DNA from 3 places in the Dehalogenimonas loeffleri genome. Region 3 is predicted to be linked to each of the others. Evidence: riboswitches for the same ligand, from Rfam matches in the RefSeq annotation. Region 3 holds a riboswitch; each other region holds the start of a gene.
The links. Region 3 has a riboswitch for cobalamin ahead of cobT (nicotinate-nucleotide--dimethylbenzimidazole phosphoribosyltransferase). Riboswitches for the same ligand answer to the same signal wherever they lie in the genome.

Region 1: it holds a riboswitch for cobalamin, as region 3 does, so the genes downstream of both, V8247_RS01945 (energy-coupling factor ABC transporter permease) here and cobT (nicotinate-nucleotide--dimethylbenzimidazole phosphoribosyltransferase) in region 3, are expected to answer to the same signal.
Region 2: it holds a riboswitch for cobalamin, as region 3 does, so the genes downstream of both, V8247_RS04870 (alcohol dehydrogenase catalytic domain-containing protein) here and cobT (nicotinate-nucleotide--dimethylbenzimidazole phosphoribosyltransferase) in region 3, are expected to answer to the same signal.

The regions. Positions count from the first base shown of each region.
Region 1 covers NZ_CP146612.1:384,830-389,592, reverse strand. Annotated here, with positions in the region: gene hemA (glutamyl-tRNA reductase) at 1-128, opposite strand, end outside; gene V8247_RS01960 (ATP-binding cassette domain-containing protein) at 196-1,038, opposite strand; gene cbiQ (cobalt ECF transporter T component CbiQ) at 1,035-1,811, opposite strand; gene V8247_RS01950 (hypothetical protein) at 1,804-2,340, opposite strand; gene V8247_RS01945 (energy-coupling factor ABC transporter permease) at 2,337-3,143, opposite strand; cobalamin riboswitch at 3,249-3,389, opposite strand; gene V8247_RS01940 (precorrin-8X methylmutase) at 3,507-4,544, shown strand; tRNA gene V8247_RS01935 (tRNA-Ala) at 4,747-4,763, opposite strand, start outside.
Region 2 covers NZ_CP146612.1:933,063-937,825, reverse strand. Annotated here, with positions in the region: gene V8247_RS04880 (respiratory chain complex I subunit 1 family protein) at 1-17, opposite strand, end outside; gene V8247_RS04875 (proton-conducting transporter membrane subunit) at 14-1,954, opposite strand; cobalamin riboswitch at 2,191-2,378, shown strand; gene V8247_RS04870 (alcohol dehydrogenase catalytic domain-containing protein) at 2,483-3,517, shown strand; gene trpD (anthranilate phosphoribosyltransferase) at 3,532-4,647, shown strand; gene V8247_RS04860 (propionyl-CoA synthetase) at 4,737-4,763, opposite strand, start outside.
Region 3 covers NZ_CP146612.1:1,578,854-1,583,616, reverse strand. Annotated here, with positions in the region: gene trxA (thioredoxin) at 1-62, shown strand, start outside; gene cobU (bifunctional adenosylcobinamide kinase/adenosylcobinamide-phosphate guanylyltransferase) at 149-703, opposite strand; gene V8247_RS08175 (histidine phosphatase family protein) at 706-1,326, opposite strand; gene cobS (adenosylcobinamide-GDP ribazoletransferase) at 1,337-2,104, opposite strand; gene cobT (nicotinate-nucleotide--dimethylbenzimidazole phosphoribosyltransferase) at 2,141-3,199, opposite strand; cobalamin riboswitch at 3,426-3,615, opposite strand; gene hisC (histidinol-phosphate transaminase) at 3,649-4,746, opposite strand; gene V8247_RS08155 (cobalamin biosynthesis protein) at 4,724-4,763, opposite strand, start outside.

The sequences.
Region 1 (4,763 bases), 580 kb from region 3:
ATGGCGTGAGGGAAATAATCACGCAGCATTTCAAGTCCGGTTTTCAGCCGCGACGAGGTAATGGACAGTCTCTCCCGGATATGAACCGGGGTGGCACTGTGGTTAACCCCATAGATGAACAATGGCATCTAGTGATACCCTCCCGCTTTTTTCAACCTGACAATACCGCTGTGAAATGAATACATTTTCATGATGTCACTTGTTATCAGCAGCTTTACGGATAACTTCCTTCAATTCCTGCCGGGCGGCAACGATAGTCAGCGGGCGGCGGGTGAAGGATAAGCCATCTTCTTTCTCCAGTATTTCCATAAGGTGAGCGATACGGGGCAACCGTAACCCGGCAGACCGAGTGAGTTTTTCATCGGCAAATACATCTTCCGGTTGCCCGCAAGACAACAGTTCGCCAGATTTTAAAATGGCGACCTTGTCACAGAACAAGGGAACCAGGTCAACATCATGGGTGGCGACGACAATGCTGGTACCTTTATCGCGGTTTACCTTGCGTAGTAAATGCATAATGGCGGATATGCCTTTGGGGTCAAGCCCACTGGTAGGCTCATCAAGCAGGATGACCGCCGGGCGCATCGCCAGGACGCCAGCCAGGGCAGCCCGTCGCTTCTGCCCGTAGGATAACGTATGAATCGGCCGATCTTCCAGACCGGTCAAGCCAACCTCGGCTAGTGCTTCCCGGGTTCGTGATTCAACTTCAAGCGATGAAAGTCCGAGATTGACGGGGCCAAAAGCGACGTCCTGGGCGACGGTCGTGGCAAACAGCTGGTCATTGGGGTCCTGAAAGACAAGGTTAATTTGAGAGAAACGTTCCGTGTCCTTGATCTTATTCAGATCCCGGCCATCACGCAAAATGGAACCCGTTGTCGGTTTGAAAAGACCAACCAGTAGCTTTTGCAGCGTAGTTTTACCGCAACCGTTGGCGCCCAGCAAAGCCCAGAACTGGCCAGTCGGAATTTCTAACGAAATGTCTTTCAATGCCCGGGTGCCATCGGGATAGCGGAAGGAAACGTGATCTAGATTTATCAAAGCGCGACCCTGCCAATGAAATAAATTGCGATAAGGAGCGATAGTGCCAGACTGAGCCATACATAGTCAATGGTTGAAAGCACGCGTTTATTAACTGAAACCAAGTTACCGGAATAACCTCGCAGACTCATTGCCTCAAAGACTTTGTCGGCACGATCATAAGCCCGAAAAAACAAATTTGCTGCCAGGATGGAAATCGATTTAATGCCGGTGCGCCAGCGGGTATAACCCAGGCGCAAATGCTGTGCTTGACGAATGGCGATGACCTCCTCAAGGAGGACGAAAATGAAACGGTACATAAGTGCCATGATCTCGACGATGATTTTGGGTATCCGGAACCAGCGACTGGCTCCTATAAGCTGTTCTACCGGTGTGGATAGGCTCAGCCACACAACAAGAGCTGCGCCACCAATTACCCGCCCAATGATCAGCAACCCACGGTCCAAACCTTCAGAATACATCGACAAAGTCAACCCTAAAACATCAATCTTACCGATGACCGACTCTCCATAAAGAAAAAGCTGGGTCAGAAAGATTATCACGGCCATCACAATAGGCAACCCCAGCCTCAAGCGGATCAGCCTGAGGGGAATACCGGAAACCGTAAGGCTGCCTAAGCTGATTCCAGCTACTAACAGGGGTGCCAAAATATTGAGGCTGAACAGGTTTACAGTGATGGCAACGATAACGATAATCACCTTCAACCGAGCGTCAAACCTGCTCAGGCGACTGTCGCTGGCGGCTGCAGCTTCTAGAATATGGAAATCAGCCAATTAGTTGAGTTCCAGCGCGGCCGTTTTTAACAACAGCGTACTTCTGGTATTGATAGCCGGCTATGATGCCAATGACGGACCCGGAAGAGATGAAGATGAAGAGCACCACATCACCCAATTCTGGATTGAAGATTGGGTTGCCGGAAAAAGCTTCGAAAGCGGCTAGGATAATCCAAGCACCGACAAGAATAAATCCCGCCAGAATCCCGACTCGTCCGGTTGCGGATGATTTTGGGTTCTCGTTGCCGGTCATTAGCCTGCGCCAGTTGAAACCGACTAATCCGCCTGCGACAAGACCGCCCAACGTGAAGAAAAAGACCAGCATATTACCTTGTTCGGTATTGATTATCGGATCTCGGGCTTCCCGCCCAGCCTCGGTTGCGGCACCACTGGCCAGCACATCGGTGGCATCGTTGATAACGCCTTCCTCCTTGGCGGGATTATTATCCGCCAGGTAAAAGGTGCCGGCGACGGCAGCGACCGCCAGCAGAATGATCATAACGTTGATGAATATATTATTAGATTTCACGGTGTTGCTCCTTGAAAGGCGGTTTTCTTGGGGGCAAAGAAATTTGACAACAATTCCGGGCGACGCTGTGCAATAGCTACCACCACTGCTGCGGTAAACAGGCCTTCAATGACACCAAGGGGCAATTGAGTTGGGGCGTAGCCAATAATCAAAGTCCGCCATAGTTCACCGAAATTGCCAACAGAAAGTCCGGAGGCTAGTTCCAATGAGGTCATGGTGTACGTTGCCCAGTCGCCTATAATGCCGGCAGCAAAAGCAGCCAAAAATAAGCTAGCCCCGAAACGCCTGGTGAGCCAGAAAACCCCGAAACCAACAAAAGAACCGACTACCGCCATTGAGATGATGTTGGCACCCAGCGTACTAAGACCGCCGTGGGACAGGAAAAGTGCTTGGAACAGCAGGGCAATGGCGCCCAGCACGGTGCTGATGAACGGTCCCAGCAAAATGGCACCCAAAGGCGTGCCGCAGGGGTGAGAGGATGTTCCGGCGACGGGTACTGGGATGGGGAATATTGAGATCAAAAAAACAACGGCCCCGACCAAACCCAATAACGGCAGTATTCTGCGGTCTTCTTTAACCCGGGTTGAGATCATCCGGACGCCGACAATCAGGAAAGGTAAAGCCAGGATATACCAGCCGATTGCCCAGGCTGCAGGTAGGAGACCTTCGGCAATATGCATTGCAGAAATTTGCTTAGGAGCGAGAAATAAAAGAGCTACGGTAGTGAGTGCCCCTTGAATAACAGACTTCCGGTTTTTATCGGAAATTTTGGTCGGTACAGGGTTAACTCGGTTTTGTATCATCTTCTCCTCCTTTTGAGACTGTATCTTTACAAAAAGAAAAACCCTTTAGCCGGCGGCCGAAGGGTCAGCGTCAATAATAAACTGGCACTATCCTTCTTCCGCGGATGCGCCCATCTAACCTAAGGCCAGGGTTCTGACTTCCGGTCGTTTAATTACCGGTTACAGCAGGCGGGACTGTGCCGGACTATTCACCGGACTTACACCTGTACGCCCGATTCTCGAGCTACCTTAGATTGTTGGGTTATTCAATTGAACTTAATTTATATCATCTGTAGTTGATTGTCAAGGACTTTAATGGTAATATTTTCACATCAATGAAGATACGCTGGAGATATCCAGTAGCAAAATCTCAGGAGGATAATGATGCCTGTCAAACAAAGCCAGTCTGCAGTAATAATTCTATCCCACGGCAGCCCAAAGGCCGATAGCGTTATTTCTATCATGACGGGATTATGTTCGCGCCTGAAACGTTACCTGGCGCCGGGCATCGAAATCCGTTGGGCGGCGATGCAGTTCAATCACCCTACCCTGGCCGAATCAGCCTCCGCCCTTTATCAAGAGGGAGTCCGGAACGTCGTAATCATGCCGTACTTCCTATATAGTGGCCAACATGTTAGCCACGACATCCCGATGATGATAGATGATATCAGTAAAGAATACCCGGATTTCAAACTAAAGTTGGCCGGTACTTTGGACCGGGCAGAAAGCCTGATTGAACTCGTTGCTGAAAGACTGGGCGCGGCCGTTCCGGAGTTGTTACCGCATTTTGATGAATCAGCAAAAGCCAACCGCCCGGAAGAGATCGAGGCTTTGTCCATGGAGATTATTGAAGCAAACCTCCCGGAACTGTCCTTCAACCGATCCGAAAGAGAAGTAGTCAAAAGGCTGATTCACGCCTCCGGCGAAATACCATTGGCTAGCAAAATCCAGATGACTGCTAACGCAGTGGATTCAGGCATCTCCGCCTTCCGTGCCGGTAAGGGCGTATTTACCGATGTTCGCATGGTCGGAGTGGGGATTAACCGGGCGAACGCGGAGAAGTTAGGGGTTCAGGTCATTTGTGCTCTGGATGAGAAAGATCTGGCCGATGAAGCCAGTGCGACTAATCAGACCCGGAGCGCCGTAGCTATTAAAAGGCTCGCCGACCGAATTGATGGCGCGATTGTGGCCATCGGTAACGCACCTACCGCTCTGTATGCGTTGCTGGAACTCGTTGACGCCGGCCAAATTCGCCCCGCCTTGGTGATCGGGATGCCGGTTGGCTTCGTCCAGGCCAAGGAGTCCAAAGAGGCACTGGTAAAGCGCAACGTCCCTTATATCACCGTTCGCGGCACCCGAGGCGGTAGCAACTTGGCGGCGGCGGCAGTCAACGCTCTTATGAAGTTGGCCATTGCTGAATAATCGTTAAATCAACACTGTGAAATCATAACCGGCTTTTTTAGATCTGAAGAGGACTCTGTGGCAGAGCGTAGGCCGTTTCTGAAGAGTTTTACCAAATAGTCAGGGGTAAAACTCGGTTCTGAGGTGGTATTGACGTTTACAATTATTATCGTGTTGATGGAACAGACTGGGAGAAGGTGTTTCTAGATATCGTTAAATATGGTGGTGGAGCTGAGGGGA
Region 2 (4,763 bases), 650 kb from region 3:
AGCGTTTCCAGCATCACAACCACCACCCCGCCACCGCCACCATGATAACGATAAGCACGAAGGTATAAAGGATAAAGGCATCAAGATCCACGTTATGGAGCCGAGAAACAAAGCCCGCAATCCGGTAGGTCAGTTTCGCAATAGGCAGGTAAATATGTTCCTCAAAGAATTGCAGAGAGTGGATTTCCCCCTTGCCGCCTGTGACGATAGCCCTGGCTTTATCAGCAAATTTCCGTTGCGCCGTCTTTCTGGTGCGGAAAATCGGGCTGAAAATGGTAATGATCGGCTCGGAAAAACCCGACGCCGTGTATTCCATTTTGGCAGTCTGCCGATGAATACCGCAAGCCCAGGTTTCGGAAATCCTGACCGGGGTTTTGGTTCGGCGCACCGCCAGAACCGCCCCGAAAATAACGATAATGATAATCAAACTTATCGGCAGCAGGTCCGGCAGAGGTAACTCCAAACCTATGCCTCTGATGATTTGATAACTGAAGATGCCCAGCACCACGCATATTCCGGCTAAAATACCCGGGCCGATCAGCATCACTCTGGGTGCTTCATGGGCATGTTCGGCGCTGGTTGAACGAGGCAATGCCAGAAAAACCGCGCCGAATACCCTGACGAGCCAAGCCGCCGCCAGGGCGCTCATCAACGCATAGGCCGCCAATGCCACAAATAGCAATATCGCCACCACCTGACTGGGCAACTGGAAAGCCCCCAGAAATGCCTGAAACAACATCGATTCAGAAGCAAATCCATTAAGCGGCGGCAAGGCGGAGATAGCGGCAGCGCCGATGAGAAAGATGATCGCGGTGCCCGGCATCCGTTTCACCAGTCCGCCCATGTCCTCAATATTCCTGGTATGCGTCGCCACTACCACAGAACCGGCGGTCATGAACAGCAGGCTTTTAAAGATCGCATGATTCAGGGTGTGGAACAAGGCACCGAAGAGAGATAACTCCGCCAGTACCCTCAGGTCGAAAACGCTAAAAATAATAAACAGCCCCAGGCCGATAACGATGATACCGATGTTTTCTATGGAATGGTAAGCCAATGATTTCTTGAGGTCGTGTTCCTTGAGGGCATAAATAACCCCCAGGACTGCGGAAACAGTACCGAAACCCAGCAGCACCATCCCCCACCACAACTCCGGCGTCATCACGTCAAGAATCAGGCGCACCAAACCGTAAATCGCCACCTTAAGCATCACCCCGGACATCAGTGCCGAGATATTTGATGGTGCGGCGGCATGGGCAAACGGCAGCCATTTGTGAAAGGGCATTACCCCGGCTTTGGTGCCGAACCCCACCAGGAAAACCAGAAAGATAATGCCGGCGTTAACCGGCAGCAATCCTTCAGCGGCGGTGATGTCCAGCGTCCCGGTGTAAAGATTCAGCAGTAGCGCCCCCAGCAACAGGAACAAAGTGGAAAACTGAGTCATTACCAGGTAGTAGATGCCGGCCTTGGGCGTTTCCGCGTGGTCTCGTTCGTAGAGCACTAAAAATAAAGAGCTCAACGACATTATTTCCCAGAAGAAAATGAAGGAGAAAAAATTGGCCGAAGCCACGGTCAACGCCATCGCCAGAATAAAAGAAGCCATGGCTGCCGCCATGAAATTTCGTTGCCGGTTGGTGCCGGAGTGTTCCATGTATTTGAATGAATAAATGGCGACGCAAACGGCCACCAGTGCGATAATCAGGATGAAAAAGGCCGCCAGCCGGTCCAGGTGGAAGGAAATAGTTAGCGAGGGCGTCAGTTGATAAAGTTCCAGATACAGGCTTGAGTCCGCGGCCAAAATCAAGCCGGACGAAATTAACCAGGCCAGGCACCCGGTTATTATCAGGAGCAGCGATGCCTGACGGCGTTTCAGCCCGGACGTTTCCCTGCCAAACACAGCCGCAATGGCTGCCAGCAGAAGAAACACTCCCCCGGTTAAAAAAAGCCCCAGTATCATTTTATTAATGTCCAAAGGGTAGAAAACAGAAGGAAGCCCTTGGAGGACTTCCATAAGTACTACCCGGCTATACAGCCCTGCTTATGAATCTAATGACTAATATTTTATGCTCACCCATTAGCCTTGTCAAAAGGCCTGCATCAATGCCGATTCCTGTTCACTAGAATCCGGGGTTCCTAAAAGTTCGTATTCGGTTCACTTGACTACCACCCTTAAATCACTTAAAATGCCCTCCAATTGAATATCGGGCGTACGGTGCTCGCAAGAGCTTAATAGGGAAGTCCGTGTAATTCGGATACGGTCCCGCCGCTGTAACTGGTGACGAACCCGGCAAGCAGCCACTATCTCTGGAAAAAGATGGGAAGGCGCCGGAAGTAGGCTTGAGCCAGAAGCCAGAAGACCTGCCGTAGCATATAGCCCGCGAGGAAAAGTTCGGGAGAAGGTAAATCCCTGAACCACAGAAGGTTCGGGGATTTTTGTATTATCCCCGGCCTTAACAGGTCCGGGGATTTTTTATTGGGGGAAATAATGAAAGCGGCAATTCTATCAGGCCCCAACATGCTGTCGGTCAACCACCTCAGCCGGCCGGTTTGCCCGGCTGGAGGGTTGCTGGTAAGGGTGGTCTGCTGCGCCATCTGTTCCAGTGACGCCAGGATGGTGCTCAAGGGCCATCAGGGATTGGTTTACCCCAGAATTCCCGGTCACGAACTTTCCGGGGTGGTGGATGAAAGCCGGAATAGCTGTTTTGTTCCGGGTGACAGAGTTCAGATATACCCCGGGTTGAGTTGCGGTCACTGTTCCGCCTGCCGGCGCGGCGAACCCCGCCGTTGCATTTCGTTAAAGACCATGGGGTTCTCCGCTGACGGCGGTTTCGCCGAGTATATTTCACTTGAGGAGAGTTCCATTACTTCAGGCGGAGTCAATCTCATCCCCCGGAATGTCAGCGACAGTCAGGCCGCGTTAAGCGAACCTCTGGCCAGTTGTATCAACGCCCAGGAGAAGGCCAGAGTCGGGCAAGGCGACACGGTGCTGATATTGGGAGCGGGCCCCTTGGGCCTCCTGCACAGCCGTCTGGCCAGGCATCTTGGCGCCGCCAGGATTCTTATTACCGAGATAGATGACCGTCGCCTGGAATTGGCGGGGGAATTAGCCCAGGCGGACAGGGTCATCAACATCGGTATGGAGCGAATTCCCCAGGTGATTTCAGACGAAACCGGCAGCCGGGGCGTCAATGTTATCCTTCTGGCCTCCAATGCATTGCCGGTTGTTAATCTGCTTCCCCTTCTGGTTGAAGGCGGGCGATTATCGCTGTTTGCCGGCATCAGTAAAGATTTGAGTTTTGAGCGGTTTGATATCAACCAGATTCATTATCGCGAATTAGAGGTAACCGGGGCCTTCGGTTCCACTCCGGCACAAAATACCACCGCCCTGGACTTGATTGCCGGCGGCTTTCCGGTTGAAGACCTGATAACCAAAACACTGAGTATTGACGAAATAAGTGCAGGAATTGAGCACACCAATGACCACCAGGGGCTGCGGGCTATGGTCTGTTTCAATGCGTAAAAAATAAGGAGGATATTATGGAAAACAAAGAATTCGGTGCCCGGATTTCACGCCTTATCGGCAAAGGCAACCTCACTCGCCGGGAAACCCGGGAGATGTTCGATGAGCTGATGACGAACTCTCAACCGGACTTACAGCAGGGGGCCTTTCTGGCAGCCTTATCCGCTAAGGGCGAAACATCTGAGGAGATGGCCGGGGCCTGGGAAGCTATTTACGAGATGGATACGGTGAAGGCATCACCTGTCACCCCCAAACCGCTGCTGGAAAACAGCGGCACCGGCATGGACACTTTCAAGACGTTCAATGTCAGCACCGGAGCGGCGCTGGTATCGGCAGCTGCGGGGAACTACATGGCTCGCCACGGAGCCCGGGCCCTGTCTTCACGTTGTGGCACCATAGATCTGGTTGAAGCGCTCGGCGTGGACGTGGAATGCCCGGCGCTCATGGTCAAAACCAGCGTGGAGCAATGCGGCATCGGGATTTTCAACGGCATGAGCGCCCGGATCCACCCGCAGGCTTTATTCAGGATTCTGTCGCAGATCCATTTCGGCAGTACGCTTAACATCTCGGCGTCTCTTGCTAATCCTGCGCTGCCGCACTACGGTGCGCGCGGTGTCTTTGCTCATGGCATGGTGCTGCCGGTGGCTGAACTCATGAAAGTAATTGGTTACACTAACGCCCTTATTTTCCACGGGTCCAACGGTAAAGGACTGGGACTGGATGAAGTCTCAATCCTGGGTGAAACGATTTTTGCCGAAATCAAGGATAACCGGATTACCACCTTTACCATGACACCATCTGATTTTAATATTGCCGAGGCCGATGACAGCGAACTGGTACCGGGAGACCTTGAGACCGAAGCCGCCATGATGGTCCAACTGCTGGCAGGCAAACTGGGTGGTGCCCGGGAGGACATGGTGGCCGTGAACGCCGCCCCGCTGCTGTATCTCGGCGGACAGACGTCCACTATCGTTGAAGGCTATAAGGCGGCAAAAGAGATAATCGCCTCCGGCCTGGCTCTGGCGAAGTTGCGACAATGGGTGAGTTGTCAAAACCAAAATCCGGCAAACGGGTCGGCTACACTGAATCAAATCATTGAGAGGGTTGAGAAAGCATTACCCGTGCAATAAGAGCTATCATTCACACCGGACCAGGTAATCCCGCATAAAACACATAAACCTTTGGCTTAGGCGCAGGTCTAAGCCAAAGGTTCACCCGGTTATCTCTGAGTGCCCGCAGCATAACC
Region 3 (4,763 bases):
ATACCGTTGTTGGTGCAGTGCCGGAAAGCACCCTTGAAGAAAAAATCAATAAACTGGCTTAAGTAGATAATTTAAGAAAATAAAGGAATGGCGGCTTTTTTGTGCCGCCATTCCTTTATATATCGTTTTCCGTTTAGTCAGATGCTCTTTATTTTACCTTGAGTGGAATACCGGCTACCATTAAATAAACCTCATCGCAGGCATGTGCCAGCATCTGATTCGCCCTCCCCAACACATCACGGTACATACGAGTTGCGGCCCCAATCGGTATAATCCCCTCACCGACTTCATTTGTCACAATAATAAATGAGGCAGATTCCTTATTCATCACCTCAATTACTGAATTGACTTCGGCGCGGACATCGCATTCAAAACTGTTTTCATCTAAATCCTCACCGCTGACGGCCATATGCTGACAGAGCACATTGGTTACCAGAAGAGTGATACAATCTAAAATCACTACACTGTGCTTCCGGCTTTCTCCCTGTATGTGGGTACCGACACCGCGCGTGGCCTCAAGTGTATGCCAATGTGATGGCCTGGATTTTTTATGAACTTCAATCCGGCGCCTCATTTCATCATCGCCGGCCTCTGCGGTTGCCACAAATAAAACGTCACCCCCGGCTTGTTTGGCCAGTTCCTCCGCAAAGTTGCTTTTACCTGAACGAGCCCCGCCAATCAACAAGATGGTTCTGTGACACATATTTATTTTTTATCCTCAAAATATTTCCAGTGGGCCATATCGTTGAGCTTTTCCAGTACACTACCATTAGGATATATACTTAGTGCACTCACAGAAGATCGCGACATGGTAAACTGCCAATGATGGCTGACTGATACCCCAAGTAAATGACATACCATTATCCGCAATGGACCTCCGTGCCCTACCACCATAACGGTCTCATCACTTTGGTGTCCTTTCAGTCGCTCTAAAAATTTCAGGGTCCTGTCGTATAACTCATGGAAACTTTCTCCATCAGGAAAGCATAGATCCTGACTTCCTAGCTGCCAGCTTTCGGCAACATCGGGGAACTGCAAGCGGGCATCATTGAACGTGAGCCCTTCAATAAGCCCAAAATTAACTTCATTTAATTCCGGTGCCTTCACGACAGTTACGCCATGCACGCCAGCGATAGTATTTGCCGTTTTAACTCCGCGTTTCAAAGTACCGGAGTAGATGGCATCAATTTTAATTTCCGCAAAGGATTGTTGCAGTGCTAAAGCCTGCTGCTGTCCCTTTTCGGATAAATCAATGTCCGTTGCGCCATAGCATTTGCCGGAATCATCAGTGGCTGTATCACCATGTCTAACCAGAATCAATTTCAACCTTAAACTCCTACAACCAACTGTTGAAAGAGAATAACACGACTAAAACCAGAACGGCAAACTCGCTAAACTCGTTTATCGTGCCGTAGCTATCACCGGTTAACCCTTGAAACTTGCCTTGAAAAAAGCGGGATAAAGCAATGGTTAGCAACCAGATAAATGCGAACAGCACCAAACCCCGCCAGCCCCCTGCCAAAACCGCGATGATCAATGCCGTTACACTTGCCATCAACAAAACAGCACGGCCGGAACCATCCTTCAGGGATTTTCCCATACCCTGTTCCCGGGCATAAGGAAAACTAAAGACGGCATAAACCATCGCCCATCGGCTGAGTACCGGCATCAAGACCAACGCTGAATACATAACATTATCAGGCAAACTAAGTAGCGCGGCATATTTCAGCAACAGCAGCACCACCACCACGACAACGCCGATGGCGCCGACTCCCGGCTCTTTCATTATCTGTTTGCGTCTTTCGGGTGAACGATGCCCTCCTGCCAAACCATCAAAGGTATCCACCACTCCATCCAGATGCAAGCCACCGGTCAGCATGACCATACTTCCCAGCAGCATAGCATCTACCAGCAGTTCCGGCAGGAATTGGCTGTACAGCCAGTACAGCGCGCACAGAATAGTCCCTATAAGCAGACCTATAACAGGATAATAAACCAATGACCGGGCAAATTGCTCCTGACTTAGGGGACGGTCCCATTCTTCTTTATAAAACGGGACTGGTACGCTGGTTAAAAAACGCCAGGCTGCGAGAAAAGACTTCATTTATGCCTACTCCTCATTATAAGGGTTGAGCTGCTCTTACTCGGATTCCGAAACGCCGGCTTCGCCGAATGTTGCCATTTCCGCCAGTATTTTAGCGGAAGTCTCAGCAATAAAGATACCTATGGCGGCTCCGGTACCTTCACCTAATCGCAAGTCTAGAGTAACAATGGGCTTTAGACCCAATTTTTCGGCCATAATACGATGCCCTGGTTCCACCGACAAGTGTCCAAGCAGCATATAGTCTTTGGCTTGTGCGCATAAACCTTCGGCGATAAGTGCCGCTGCTCCGGAGATAAACCCGTCAACAACCACCGGTACCCCGCGGGCGGCGGCACCCAAAATTACCCCGGCAATACCCCCGATTTCAAAACCACCAACTTTGGCTAACACGTCCAGTGCGTTATTAGCGTCCGGGTCGTTAAGAGTAATGGCCTTTTCAATCACGCCGATTTTATATTCCAGCTGTTCGTCAGAAAGTCCGGTGCCTCGCCCGGTGACATTTTTTACGCTTTGGCCTGTCATAACGGCACAAATAGCCGCTGAAGGTGTGGTGTTGCCGATGCCCATATCCCCGGTACCCACAATATCCAGCCCTTTATCAATTTCAGAATTAATCACCTCAATTCCGGACTCAATCGCTTGAATAGCCTGAGCCTCAGACATAGCGGGGCCCCTGGCGATATTTGCGGTACCCCTGGCAACTAGTTTATTGACTATGGGAATTTCCGCTGGCAAATCTCCGGCTACCCCCATGTTTACAACCACTACCCTGGCCCCGATCTGACGGGCAATTACATTGATTGCCGCACCACCGTTGACAAAATTCAGCACCATTTGCGGGGTAACTTCCTGGGGATAATTCCCTACTTTTTCAGCAACCACTCCGTGGTCCCCAGCCATGGTAACCACTGCTTTATTTTTGATTTGCGGAATAGCCTTGCGTTGAATACCAGCCAATGTAATAGATATTTCTTCCAATCGGCCCAACGCACCTTGGGGTTTGATCAAAGTATCCTGTCTCGCGGATGCCTTGCGCATGGCTTCTTTGTCCAGTGGTTTGATGGACGCCAGCGTTTTGTTAAGTAGTTCTCCCATTCCTTGACTCCTTTAATATATTTTATATGCCGCATACTTGAATAATTGACATGAATTTAAACCAAAATACTACTTAAACCAGCCGTCCCAGTGTATTTAGCCTTGCCATCTTCTTTGTTTCAATCTAAAGAAAAATCCCCAAACTGGAATCCAGTTCAGGGATATAAATGCAATAATCCCCGAACCTTCTCCGGTCCAGGGATTTACCATCTCCCGAACCCTTCCTCGAGGGCTTTAACACTACGGCAGGTCTTCTGACTTCTGGCTCAAACCTACTACCGGCGCCTTCCCACCTTCCTGTTGGAAAGCAGTGGCTGTTTGCCGTTTTCGTCACCAGTCACAGCGGCGGGACCGCATCCGACTTTCGCGGATTTCCCAATTAAGCTCTTACGAGCGCCGTAAGCCCGATATTCAATTAATAATCATTTTAATGAAGACGTTATATCATGTCAACATTTACTAACAGGAGCCTGCAGAGCGTTCACCAGTTTGCGGCATTCAGGCATAGTCCTTGGCGCGATACGCACATATTCAGAAAGCCCAAACGAAGTACAGTCACGCACAATAATTCCATTTTGCAACAGCCTGGCGCGAAATTGGGCCGCTTTTCCAACCTTCACTAAAAAAAAGTTGGTACAGGAAGACAAGGTTTTATGTCCAAGAGCTTTAATTTCAGAAAGTAGATAATCCCGATTAAGACGGATTTGGCGCTCACTGCGCTGAATGTAAGCACCATCATTTAATGCTTGTAATCCAGCCTTCTGCGCAACCGCATTAACATTCCACGGCGGTTTAACTTTATCCAAATTTTCAATAATTTCGGAATTGCCCAAGCCATAACCCAAACGTAACCCTGCCAATGCAAAATCCTTGGTCATACTGCGTATAATCACCAGATTATGGTGACGGGTCAGTAATTCAGCCGAATCCCATGAGTCGCGAGTAAAGGCGATGTATGCTTCATCAATAACAACCAGACCATCAGTGCCGACACCGTCAATTATTGCCTCAATTTCTGCCCCGGAAAGATATTGTCCTGTGGGATTATTAGGATTACAGATAAACACAACTTTCGGTTTTAATTGAATAGCAATTGCCCCACATCGTGCTGAATCAAACTTGAATTGTGTGCTTTCTTCCGCCCAATACTCAATTATTTCCGCGCCGGCAATTTGACAGGCCGTCTCATATTCACCGAAAGTCGGCTTCAAGATTAACGCCTTATTTCCAGGGCCTAAGTAAGCCTGCGCTATCAGCCGGATAATTTCCATACTGCCGGCACCGACAACAACATTATCCTCTGTCAGCTTATTCCGGGCTGCGATAAGACGCCGTAATTCGGTAGAATTTGAATCCGGATAATGGTCTATCACCACATCATTCAGGTTGAAGTTTAGGTTAAACGGATACGGGTTTGAATTTGAACTAAAATCCAAAACGTCTTCGGGTTTGATTTTTAGACGTTCTAATTCGGCAAAATCAGGCCCGCCGTGATAGCAACGTCTCAATACTGATATATTGGGCTTAGCCGACAGCAATAATAACACCCCCTGCCGCAAAACAT